DNA from 3 places in the Halomonas sp. 72 genome. Region 2 is predicted to be linked to each of the others. Evidence: predicted binding sites of a transcription regulator. Region 2 holds the regulator's gene; each other region holds the start of a gene.
What was found. Region 2 encodes FNR, which switches genes on or off when oxygen is low (the NO sensors DNR and NnrR bind a similar motif). Its sites were predicted from a motif close to TTGATNTANATCAA; they were not measured.
Positions count from the first base shown of each region.

Region 1: kdgD (5-dehydro-4-deoxyglucarate dehydratase) is a predicted target of FNR. The motif match lies at 1,753-1,766, and genes of this name have one in related genera.
Region 3: ACT3T6_RS11940 (YfcC family protein) is a predicted target of FNR. The motif match lies at 2,574-2,587, and genes of this name have one in related genera.

Region 1 covers NZ_JBQSYY010000015.1:85,087-89,300, forward strand. The annotation lists gene ACT3T6_RS13410 (TRAP transporter substrate-binding protein) at 1-720, opposite strand, end outside; gene kdgD (5-dehydro-4-deoxyglucarate dehydratase) at 763-1,680, opposite strand; gene ACT3T6_RS13420 (metallophosphoesterase) at 1,973-2,734, opposite strand; gene ACT3T6_RS13425 (alpha/beta fold hydrolase) at 2,744-3,541, opposite strand.
Region 2 covers NZ_JBQSYY010000008.1:111,800-116,013, reverse strand. The annotation lists gene ACT3T6_RS09970 (sulfite exporter TauE/SafE family protein) at 1-323, shown strand, start outside; gene hemN (oxygen-independent coproporphyrinogen III oxidase) at 409-1,836, shown strand; gene fnr (fumarate/nitrate reduction transcriptional regulator Fnr) at 1,899-2,651, shown strand; gene ttcA (tRNA 2-thiocytidine(32) synthetase TtcA) at 2,638-3,549, opposite strand; gene ACT3T6_RS09950 (DNA polymerase III subunit epsilon) at 3,709-4,214, opposite strand, start outside.
Region 3 covers NZ_JBQSYY010000012.1:63,729-67,942, forward strand. The annotation lists gene ACT3T6_RS11935 (LysR family transcriptional regulator) at 1-813, shown strand, start outside; gene ACT3T6_RS11940 (YfcC family protein) at 871-2,304, opposite strand; gene ACT3T6_RS11945 (GFA family protein) at 2,921-3,343, shown strand; gene ACT3T6_RS11950 (DUF2784 domain-containing protein) at 3,407-3,820, shown strand; gene ACT3T6_RS11955 (S8 family serine peptidase) at 3,813-4,214, shown strand, end outside.

The DNA of each region.
Region 1 (4,214 bases), on a different contig from region 2:
GCACTCGGGAATAATCAAATGCTCGGTTAAGGAGTAGTATTCCGCCGCTTCGTAGTGGTTGCTGGATTCAAAGGAGGGGTAGTTGTTTTCAGCACCATCCAGAACACCGGTGGTTAAACTCTGGTAAACCTCGCCATACGCCATTGGCGTCGCATTGCCGCCAAGCGCCTCCATCATCTCGACGTAAAGATCGTTATTCATGACCCGGATCTTTAAGCCCTGAACATCTTCTGGGGTGTTGATCGGATGCTTGGTGTTGTAAATGCTTCTGGCGCCTGAATCGAACCAGGAGAGCACTACCAGACCTTTATCTTCCAATGCATCAGCAAAGCGCTGACCAATCTCGCCATCCATTACCGTGTGCATATGGTCTACATCGGTAAATAGGAAAGGTAGCGAGAAAACATTCGTTTCCTTAACAATGGGTCCCATGGGCCCCATATTGAAATTAGCGAAATCCAACGCACCATTGCGGGTTTGCTCAATCGCATCAGACTGATCACCCAGCACGGCATTGTTGTAAACACGGGGGGTAACGCGCCCTTCTGTTTGCTCTTTAACTGCCTCGGCAAAGGCTTCAAGCGCTACCGTATTGGGGTAACCGTCAGGGTGAATATTCCAGCCCCGCCAGTTATCGGCTTGGGCAGAAACAGCAGCGGCTAATAGCGAGACACCCGTTAGGGCAAACAGCGCTTGGCGACGGATAGTTTTTGTTTTCATCACTTAAAACCTCTTATTATTACTTGTGGTTTTTTTCAGCTTTTAGAAAGAACGCGCTACACCAACCAGGCGCTCTAACTGCTGGCGTTGCTCTTGGGTGGGCATGGTTAAAGGCGCACGAACGCTTCCAGCCGGGCGGCCGATAATATCCGCGCCTTCTTTAATCAAGCTAACCGCGTAACCGGCTTTTTGATCACGCAGATCAATAAATGGAATAAAGAAATCGTTCGTGATTCGTTTAACGACGTCTTTATCACCGTTGCGGAGCGCTTTATAAAACGTAACCGCCATATCGGGTACAAAGTTGAATACCGCAGATGAATAGGTATTAACGCCAATTGACAGGTACGCTTCTGCGAAAATCTCTGCCGTAGGCACACCGCCCACATACACTAAGCGATCACCGACCGTTTTAATGATTTTGTTGAGTGCCTGAATATCGCCTTTACCATCTTTCAAACCGATAAGGTTCGAGCAGGCATCCGCGAGTGCTTGCACCGACTCGGCATTCAGAACCCCGTTCCCTCGGTTGTAGTAAATGACGTTGATATCAGTGGCATCACAAATTTGCCGCGCATACTCGACTAATCCATCCTGCGGACACTCTGTCAGGTACGGGGGCATCAACAAAATACCATCGGCACCGGCTTCAGAGGCGGCATCAGCAAAGGCCTTGCCCGCTTCAACACTTAACCCAGCGCTTGCGATTACCGGCAGCTTACCATCGACTACTTCCACCGCTACACGAACAATCTGGCGATACTCTTCAAGCGTCAAATTGAAAAATTCGCCCGTACCACCAGCTACAAACACGGCAGAAATGTCGTGGCTGATAAACCACGCTAAGCGCTCGCGGTAGCTTTTTTCGTCAAATTTTCCGTTCTGATCAAAATCGGTAATGGGAAATGACAGTAGTCCATCTCCAACTGCTTGTATTACTTCTTGTTTGGAAAATTTCACAGAAACGTCCTCATGCTTTCTCATCCATGTTTAATTACATGGCAATAGGTAAAATCGTAGTAAACTAGTTATTTGTCATACATCATACAAACTAGAAAATAATCAACACGCGCAACACCTGCAAGTAAAAAGCTTTAAGCTTCGACCAAAGTGCTAGCGTCTAAAATATCTTTTAAAAACCCAGTAATTTTTTTAAGCAATAAAAACAAGATTTTGCCCTAGAGGGTGCACCTTCATGGAGAACAATAGCCCCTAAGCAATTTTGCCGGAACCAACTTAATATCGGTAGGCATCAAATATTGATGATTAAATCCGGCTTAAAAAGCGGTGAATTAAACTCATCCGGATATCCGCCAGGGTTAGCCAGTACGCGCGTACCGGCATATATAAGATCCACCGGTTCATGAACGTGACCGTGTATCCATAGATCCATTTTGCCCATCAACTGCGGCAGATGAGAGGCAAAGGCTGGGGATAGCGCATCACCTAAATATTGATCAGGAATGCAGTGGTGAAGCGGCGCATGATGGCTGATCACTACCCTGGGACCATCAAACGGCTTGGACAGTTCGCCTTCAAGCCAAGCGAGGGCTTCAGTGTGCAGCTGCTGACTCGCTTGGGGTGTCAACGTCGTGCCCGGTGACGTTTGGATGATTCTGAAATCGGGCATGTAGCGCAGCGCTTTGGACTCGGTATGGGCTGGATTTTTCGTCGGATCACTGGCGTAAAGCGCAAAATCGGTCCAGAGGGTCGTGCCATAAAAGCGTACGCCGTTGAGCGTGACGGCGCGGTTATCCAGCAGTTCGATATCAAGCCGCTTGGCCTCTTTCTTAAGCTCTTCGCGCATCAGCGGCATACAGGTGCCATAGAACTCATGGTTCCCCGGCACAAACAGAATTGGCAGCGTGGGAAACTGCGCCCGTGCCCAGATTAAGCCTTCAGCTTTATGATGAATATCCCCCGCTAACATCACAACATCGGCCTTTACATCGGATAACGGGCGGCTGTCCGCAAAGTGCTCCAAGTGCAGGTCGGATAAAATACGCAGACGCATCCAATCTCCTTAACGGGAAAGCTCTTCGATAAACGAGTCGATAAGCCTGATCACCTGCGCTTCATCTTCGCGGTGAGGGGTGTGGTGAAGGTTTTTAAGTATTTCGCAGTGCGCCGGGCCTTGGATATACCGGGCAATACGTTCCGGCTGGCGGTGCGAGCCATATTCATCTTTCTCGCCGTGCAATACCAATGTGGGGCAATGCACGCGTTCAAGCGCGGGTACCAATGACCAGTTGATGAAGTCAGGATGCAGCCACGTATTAACCCAGGCATCTAACACCCAGCGGGCTTTATGACCGTGATATTTTTCCAGCTTTGAAAACTGTTCTGGCGCTTTAAAAGCGGCTTTTGCCTGTTCGATACCAGAACGTGTACGCGCCTCGTTAGCCGATTGAGCAGCAATCGTAATCAGCCCCAGACACCGTGACGCATAAGCGCCAGCACAGTGAATGGCCATGCAGCCGCCCACGCTATGGCCTAATACAATAAAGCGGTCTATCGCAAGCGCTGCACATAAAGCGGCAAAATCAGTGCCGGGTTCATCGTCAATAAAGCTCAACGGTGGCGGCTCAAGACAGGCGCTCGATTGACCAAACCCCAGCCGGTCATAGGCAATAACGCGGTGTCGGGTCTTTTCGCATAGCGCTGCTGGAAAGCTACGCCATAAGGCGGTACAGCCGAGAGAGTCGTGTAATAAAATAATCGGTGTATCAGAACTCAGCGCCGAGGGTTCCCAGCTGCGTGCAAACAGGTGTCCGTGAGACAATGACACCCAGTGGTCGTGATAAGCGATTGATGAGGTCATGGCGTAGCTCTATTGTTATTAAGCCTTTTTAAAACATATGTTGAAGACATAAGCTATGTGCCTAAACCAACATAGCACGTCGAGATATTCCGCAAAAACAATCTGCCAAAACAATCTGCCAAAACAATTTTTCAAAGACTATCTATCAAAAATTGTCTATCAAAATCTATCTATCAAAACCTATCCATCACAACACTGCATAACCACTTAGCATTTTAAGAAGCAATTCTGCAGCAAGTAGACGACTTCATCTATGCGTCTGTTTAAGCCGTCCTTGGCCGGATAAAGTGCGGCAGACGCTATGTGTCAGTCATTTACCTTGCGCGGCATTTTAAGAGCCAGTGAGAACGGTCGTTCCTTGCGACACTTGACAAAGCGCTTTACAGATATCACACGCGCTCTCCCCCCGACCCATCAGTTAATTCTACTATCGTGAGTTTTCAAGCCCACAGAACCTAGCGGCTCAGAACCCATTTTTTGCCATTTCCTCTCCTCGCATCCACTTTTCCACCTACGTGCATAATCTATCGAACGGAGCTTTCACACCCCTGCTGCATCGCAGCAAAAAACCGCTACACTTTACGAAGTACCCTATCTGGAGAATCCCACGATGGCCTTCCCGCTAATTCCTACTTCTTACGATGGTGATGTTCTACCCTTCTGGAGGCTCCAA
Region 2 (4,214 bases):
TGGTTCATTTCCCCCAGGCATTCGCGCTAGGCGCCATTTGGGGCTGGCTGCCCTGTGGGCTGGTGTATTCAATGCTGGCCTGGAGCCTGGCGACGGCCCGGCCGCTTCAAGGGGCTTTATTAATGGGCGCTTTTGGCCTGGGCACCCTGCCTGCGCTACTGGCCACAGGACTTGCCGCACGCAAGCTTAATCATCTTATTCGTCACCCCGCGACAAGAACCATCGCCGCGCTCGTCATTATCGGCTTTGCCGTATGGCAGCTGTGGGCACTCAACATGCACTCAGGTGGGCATTCAGGCGGACACTCACACGCCAATCATTGACCTGGCGCAACGCACTACAGCGCTATGTTCTCTAGCCTATCGGTAGCTTTTAAAAACGTATTTTCAGCTACCGGAGCGCCTCTTCATGCCTGTATGTGCCACGGCTGTCCCCTCATCCGTTACTGCTACCGCGTCATCCAGCACCCGCTGGGATGACGCATTGCTGCGCCGTTATGATAAAAGCGGCCCACGCTACACCTCCTACCCGACGGCGCTGGCCTTTCACGAAGGGTTTACCGCCGAAGATGCGACCCAGGCCATTGAGCGCAGCAACGCAAGTCAGCGCCCGCTTTCCATCTATGTCCATATCCCGTTTTGTCGCAAAATCTGCTTTTATTGCGCGTGCAATAAAATTGCGACGAAAAACACCGCCCTGGCCGAGTCGTATCTCTATCGGCTAGATCGTGAGATGGTCCTGACGGCCCGCCATCTGGATACAAAGCGCCCTGTCAATCAGTTGCACTGGGGCGGAGGAACCCCTACGTTTCTTTCACTGGAACAGATGGGCGACTTGATTGACCGCCTGGACGCCCGCTTTGGGCTTTCAAGCGCACCAGAGCGTGACTACGCCATTGAGATTGACCCGCGCGAAGCCGATGTTTTAACCCTGCGCCATCTGCAGTCTTTGGGCTTCAACCGCCTGAGCCTTGGCGTACAGGACCTGGACCCACGCGTTCAAAAGGCGATTAACCGTCATCAGCCTCGCGTGCTCACCGAAACACTAATGGATGAAGCACACCGGTTGGGCTTTCGCTCGCTGAATCTGGATTTAATCTACGGTCTGCCCTTTCAAACGGAAAGGAGCTTCGCCAAGACACTTGAACAGGTTATCGCGTTAAACCCGGCGCGTTTATCCGTGTTTAATTACGCGCATTTGCCTGAACGCTTCAAGCCTCAGCGACGTATCAGCGTGGATGACCTGCCAGGTGCGGATGAAAAGCTTTCGATTCTGCGCACAACCATCGACATGCTGACCACTGCGGGCTATCAACATATTGGGATGGATCACTTTGCCAAACCCAATGACAGCCTGGCGGTTGCCCAAGCCAACGGCACCCTACAGCGCAATTTTCAGGGCTACTCCAGCCATGCCAGATGCGACCTGATCGGTCTGGGCGTGTCCGCTATTTCCCGAATAGGCGATAGCTATGCGCAAAACCCTACTGACCTGGCTAGCTACGAAGAGAACCTGGATCAAGGTCGACTGGCTATCGTGAAAGGCGTACGCTTAAATAAGGACGACCTAATAAGAGCCGACGTTATCGAACGCTTAATGTGCGATATGCGCCTGGATTTAGCAGCGGTTAGCCGGCAATGGCAGGTTAACGCCAACGACTACTTTGCCAGTGCGCTGGAAAGCCTACGCACTGCTGAGCAGGACGGGCTAATCGTTCGCCTGGGTGATACGCTTGAGGCGACGCCAATGGGCCGTTTACTGATTCGCCAGTTGGCCATGGCGTTTGATGCTTACCTTCCGGGGCACTCAGGCCAACGCTACTCAAGAATCGTTTAACCAACGGCATCAACGCCTGCGGTAGATAGCCATTTAGGCAAAAGAGAAACAGGGAGATAGTCATGCCACCCTCGACAAGCCAACGACGCTCGCTTCTTCAAGAAGCACGCTGCCAGACCTGCAGTCTAAGCTCGCTTTGCCTGCCGCTAGCGCTTGAGCTTGAAGACATGGGGCAGTTTGATGCCATCATCAGACGCCGGGCACCGCTGAAAAAGGGCGAAACACTGTTTCGTCAAGGCGACCGTTTTACCAGCGTGTATGCCGTTCGCTCAGGCAGCCTAAAACAGGTAACCAGCGAAGGTAATGGCAACGACCAGCTCACTAACTTCTTTTTGCCCAGCGAGCTTGTCGGATTGGACGGCATTGACGAAGAGCACTACCCAGGCAGCGTGATTGCCCTTGAAACCACCACCATCTGCGAAATCCCCTTTGACCGGCTGGACCTGCTTTCAGAGGAGCTACCAGAGCTTCGTGGTCAGCTGTACCGCAGTATGAGCAAGGAGCTTCGTGATGACCGACGCATGATGCGCCTGTTGTCGCGCAAAACCGCCGACCAGCGGCTGGCCAGTTTCCTACTGACGCTTTCAGAGCGTTTTCGGCGTCGGGGTTACTCGCCTTACAGCTTTAGGCTTTCAATGGCGCGTGCGGATATCGGCAATTATCTGGGGCTGGCGGTTGAGACGGTCAGCCGTATCTTGAGCCGTTTTCAGCAGCAAGATGTGGTGGCCGTCTCAGGGCGCGAGGTTAACATCCTCGATATGCAGCGGCTTATAGCGCTTGCTGAAGAGGAAGAGCCGGTGATTAGCTCACGTTAAATGCTTCAATACGCCCCGCCATGAGTGCTTCCTGTTTGGTTTCCAGTCCCGCAAAGTCAAACAGGTCGCGGTCGGCTAGCTGCGAAGGCGCGACGTTAGTGACCGCTTTAAACATGCTTTCCAAACGACCCGGATGCTTTTTGTCCCACTCGGCCAGCATTTCCTTAACGACCTGACGCTGCATGTTCGGCTGCGAACCACACAGGTTACAGGGAATAATCGGGAACTCCATCAGGCGCGAAAACTCCGCAATATCCGCCTCTTTACAGTAGGCCAGCGGACGAATCACGACATTCTTGCCGTCATCGGAAAGCAGCTTGGGCGGCATTGCCTTCAGGCTGCCGCCAAAGAACATATTGAGAAACAGCGTTTCCAGAATATCTTCACGATGATGGCCAAGGGCGATCTTGTTGGCGCCGATTTCTTCGGCAAACCCGTAAAGCGACCCGCGCCTTAACCGCGAGCAAAGCGCGCAAGTTGTCTTGCCTTCCGGCGTTTTTTCTTTCACTACCGAGTATGTATCGCGCTCCAGAATGCGGTACTCCACGCCGAGTTTTTCCAGATACCGGGGCAGTATATGCTCAGGAAAACCAGGCTGCTTTTGGTCCATATTGACCGCCACCAGTGAAAAATTTACCGGCGCATTGCGCTGCAGGTTGCGTAAAATCTCAAGCATGGTGTAGCTGTCTTTACCCCCCGAGAGGCAGACCATGATCCGATCACCTTCATTGATCATTTGGTAATCGATAATTGCATTACCTACCTCGCGCCGCAGCCGCTTTTGCAACTTGTTGAATTCGCGTTTCTGTTTGGCATCCTCAAGCGCCGGCTGGCCTTGCAGGTCAGGCGTCGGTGCAACGGTTGCCGCGGCGGGGTCAAAATGATCAAGGTGTTGCATGATATAAGCACTGCCAATGGTAGAAGGAGCAGCCGCTATTCTAACAAGACTCCCGCCGTTCACCCAACTGGCAAAATCACGTCGTTACTATGGTCATAACTACGGTCATCACTATGGTTATCAATACGGCCATCGGCACAGGCGCCATTACGCTTGAAGCTAACCCGATTGCGCCATATCACGCTGTAAGCGCATATACAGCAAGGCGCTTGCGGTGGCCTTACCTAACAATCTCTGGGTCGAGATAGCAGGCACTTGCCAGCAGGCCAGCGCCTCGGAAAACGGTTGGGAAGACTCCACTAACGGGTGTAAACGGCGCAATTGGCGTTGATGCAGTTTGGCCACATCGACCTGAACATTAGGCAGCCCAAACCCGAGGTGCGTTCTAAAAGCTCTATTAAGCATGCAAAACTGCTGGTCCAGTTGCCACCCGACCAGCGGCCGGTTGCCAATAAAATCGGTAAACGCATGCAGTGTCTCGGCACAGAGGGGTACCGCCGTGGCGGGATTGTAAAGCCGCCGATGCTGGCGCAGCGCCGTCTGGTCAACCGTTTGTGGGTCGGCAAACGTTGCCACCCACGCCTGGCTTGTGTGCACTTGCTGTTGATTAAGTACCACAGCAGCCACACTTAATACCGGCGTTTCACCGGGTAGTGATTCACAAG
Region 3 (4,214 bases), on a different contig from region 2:
GCGGTTAGCCGCCAAATCACCAATCTTGAGCAGCGCCTGGATATCAAGCTGTTCAACCGCCAGCCGCGGGGTATGCAGTTAACCGAAGCAGGCAAACTGCTGAACGCCTATGCACTGCGTAACCAGTTAGAAGTTAATAGCGTTATCGATGAGATGCAGGATGCAATGACACGCCAACGCCAAACCATTGTGGTGGCTTGCCCTGATGGCATGGCGTGGCACTTTCTTCCCAGTGTTATTTCGCGCTTTATTACTCAGCATCCTGATATTCGGTTTGATCTGCAGATGGCCGATTCAGCGCGTGCTTCTGAATTGGTAAAAGAAGGCAGTGCTGATATCGCCTTAACCTTTAGCCTCTCGCCGGATATTGGCGTAAAGGTGGTTTCAAGCCATAACGCCGCGATTAGTGCCCTTATGTCGAGTGAGCACCCGTTGGCAGTTAATGACGTTTTGTATGTAAAGGATTTATGCGACTACCCGCTTACCATGTCGCTTAATGGCTCGACAATGCGCTATCTGTTTGATGTCGCCTGTAGCTTGTCCGGTATTAAGGTATTCCCAAGCTTCTCCTGCGATTCACTTGGCGCGACCTATACCATGGTCAGCGAGCATCCCAATATGATCGGGTTGTGTAGTGCCGTGGCGGTAAGCGGTAAAATGCATAAGGATGGGCTGGTTTTAAAGCCGCTACACGAGCCCCAGCTTTCTCAGCGAAGCCTTCAGGTACAGGTGATGGCTGAACGCTATCTGCCTGCTCATATCGAGGCGTTTTTAGTTGTTCTGGAAGAGAAGCTGACGGCCGTTGTCTGTTGAGCGCATACCCGTTAGATGCCAAGCCACCCATTATGGGTGGCTTGGAAGCGAACCTGCTTAAAACGGACCGTAGTTAATCGCAACGGCAACCCCGACAAACGCGCCGCCGATGACAATCCAAATCAATACCAGTGGTAGCACGAATTTGAACCACTCCACGTAAGAAACGCGGGCGATCGCCAGGCACGCCATCAAGGTGCCAGAAAGCGGAGTAATAATATTGGTAACGGCATCGCCCAGCTTGAAGGTGATGAAGGTCGACTGGCGGGTGACTTCCAGCATATCGCCAATGGGAACCATAATTGGCATCACGATAGCGGCCTGGCCGGTACCCGAAGTAATCAATCCGTTAAATACCAGGTTAAACACGTATAAAAGCTCCATGGCGACAATCTTGCCATGACCATCTAAAGAGCTTGCGACGCTATGTACGAGGGTGTCGATGAGCTGTGCTTGTCTAAGCAACACGATGACAGCGGCGGCGACACCCACCACCAATGCACCGTACATGACTTCGCTTGCGCCATTCATCAGGCGTTTTACAAAATCGTTGGGAGACATTCTGCCGATCAGTGCCGTGGCGATCCCCACCATTAAAAACGTGGCAGAGAGTTCGGTGATTCCCCATCCGAAGTTAAAACCGCCGTACAGGAAAAACACAAAGGAAGCGGCAAATATCAGCAGCACTAACTTATGAGAAAAGGTAAAGGGCGGCAGAGCGCCAGGCTCATGTGTGGCTTCGGTGTTATCAAAGGCGTCTGCTCCCATCACGCTATGGGCCGGGTTCTGCTTGATACGTTTGGCATAGCGGCAGATGTACACCGTGGTAACGGTCAAAAAGACAATAAAGATAACGCCACGGTATATAAATCCGGAAAACAGCGGTAGCTCGGCAATGGTTTGCCCGGCAACGGTAACGGTCGGGTCAAAAACGCCTGCACCGAAGCCTGCGTAGGAGCCTAAAAAGATAATGGCCACGCCTACAACGGGGTCAAGCTTCATTGAGCGGGCAAGAAACAGTCCGATAGGAATAAAGGCAATGGCCAAGTTGGCACCTACCCCAACCGATGCAAGCGTTGAGAACGTAGCGCAAAAGATAAAAATAAGAACATTTCGACGGCCATTGGCCTTGCTAATGAGTTGGTGAATACCTGCGCTGATGGCGCCTGTTGACTCAATCACCTTGAGCACGCCGCCGACCATCATGATTAAGAAGATCAGTGGAGCCGCCGCCACCAGGCCTTTTTGAATAGCGGTAAACAGGTCCATTACGTTCAGGGGCGCTGCAGTAATGTACTGAAAGCTATCGGTGGCGACCTGCGTCAGGCCATTGTTGTTGGTTCTTTCGTAGCTTCCTGCGGGGATTATATAAGAGGCGAGCAGTACCAGTACCATAAAGCTAAACAGGATGATGAACACATCCGGCATAGGGCGTTTTTTCTTCATTGTTTGTGCCTTTTCTGGCGCGCCTTTACTCAGCTTCGTTGTCATATTCGTCTTCGCGGTCAGAGGGTTATCGTTTTATTGGTGGCGCTACTCTAGGCAGTATGTGCGACTCAAACGCTCAACGACAAGCGATACGGGTAGTTATCACTGTCGTATTTTTTAAACCGTGTGCATGGCCGAGGGGGTAGGTAGGCCGAAGCGGTTTAGTGTGAGGCGTAGCATCGGGTGGTGACGTTTTGTGTACTTCCACGAAATAGGTTAGGTAGAAGGTCCATAGCGCCTGGTTCGCAGGTGGTGAAAGGGCCACCTTTATGTTGTTTTAAATCAACCTACCAAGGAAGCCCATGGCTAACAATTGTGCATTTATCAAATGTGTTTTCTATTTTAGGCAAGCACGCTTGGCAGTCAGAAGGAAGCATCCGAGCAACCCAATAAAGCCGCTAAACGGTCGATTCAAAATGCCCGCTCAACGATGTTTTATGTCGCTGTAGATAACAGGTCTGCGGGCCATATCGCGCAATTTTACGCGTTAACAGCGCATAGCCAAGCGGCCTGCTACTGTCTATATAGAACCTGCTACTGTCTATATAGAAAAGGTGGGGTTTAGGGTTCGCTCTATTAAGCATGAATAGACGGTGTTACGTATCTAACGGAGGATCATATGCAATCCAACATTGAGCATCGGGGTAGCTGTCTCTGCGGTGAAGTGCAGCTTTTAACTCATTTAGACAGTCATCATGTGGCGGTTTGCCACTGCAGCCTTTGTAGAAAGTGGGGTGGAGGGCCGCTGTTTGCGGTTGAGTCCCAAAACGAGGTGGATTTCCAGGGGGCTGAGCATATTGCTATCTTCAGCTCCTCAGAGTGGGCCGAACGCGGTTTCTGCAAGCAGTGTGGGACGCATCTGTTTTATCGGTTAAAAGAGGGCGGGCACTATGCTATCCCTGTGGGGCTTCTGGAGGATAACGGCCAGTGGCAGCTTGAGGAGCAGATATTTATTGAGCAAAAACCAGCGTTTTACTCGTTTTCTCAAGCCACCAGAGACTTAACCGGCGAGGAGGTTTTTGCTCAGCATACTGGCAATTAAGAGGTTTCGTGGCCACTGCAAACACTGGCTACCTCCTCTGCCTATGCTTCACTTGGGAGAGATATGGCCCCTTCACTACTTCTGCTCATGGCGGATACGATATTAGTCGTTCATGTGCTGTTTGTTGTCTTTGTCGTCTTCGGGTTGCTGGCTATTTATGCCGGTTATTTTTTAAGGTGGCGATGGGTGCGAAATAAGAGATTTCGTATTTTGCATTTGTCCGCTATTGGGTATGTAGTGGTGCAGTCCTGGTTGGGCGCGGTTTGCCCGCTTACTACGTGGGAAATGGCCTTGAGAGAAGAGGCCGGCACAGCAACCTATACGGGATCCTTCATTCAGTACTGGTTGCAAAGCCTGCTTTACTACACGGCGCCGGAGTGGGTGTTTGTGCTGCTTTATACGGTTTTTGGTAGCTTGGTGTTATGCAGCTGGTTTTTAGCGCGGCCAAACCAACAGAAAGGAAGCGATGATGGCTAATAAATCTAAAAGCAACGGAAGCGAAAGCAATCCCTCTGGCAAGAGTGACTCATTAGCCACAATTTCGTGCGGTGCTGAACAGCTGCTTGTGGCTGCTCTTGAGCGAGGCGTTAATTGTCTTGAAACCGGGCGTTTTCTTATCAGTTATCGTGAAGGGCGAATGGAAGAGGGCATTAAGTCTCTCAAAGCTCAGATGTTTCGAGTGGCCGACGCGCGTGACTTTGCTGACCAAGCCGTCAGTTTGGAAGACGTCGGTGATGCGGAGGTTGTGGTGTTCCCAGAGCTTGGGGTTGCGCTTGTTGGTAGTGACGCTTTACAGCTGCATGGGATGAGTCTCAAAGACCCTATTTCAGCCGATAGCCCAATAGAAATTATTGAGCCAGAGTATTTTGCC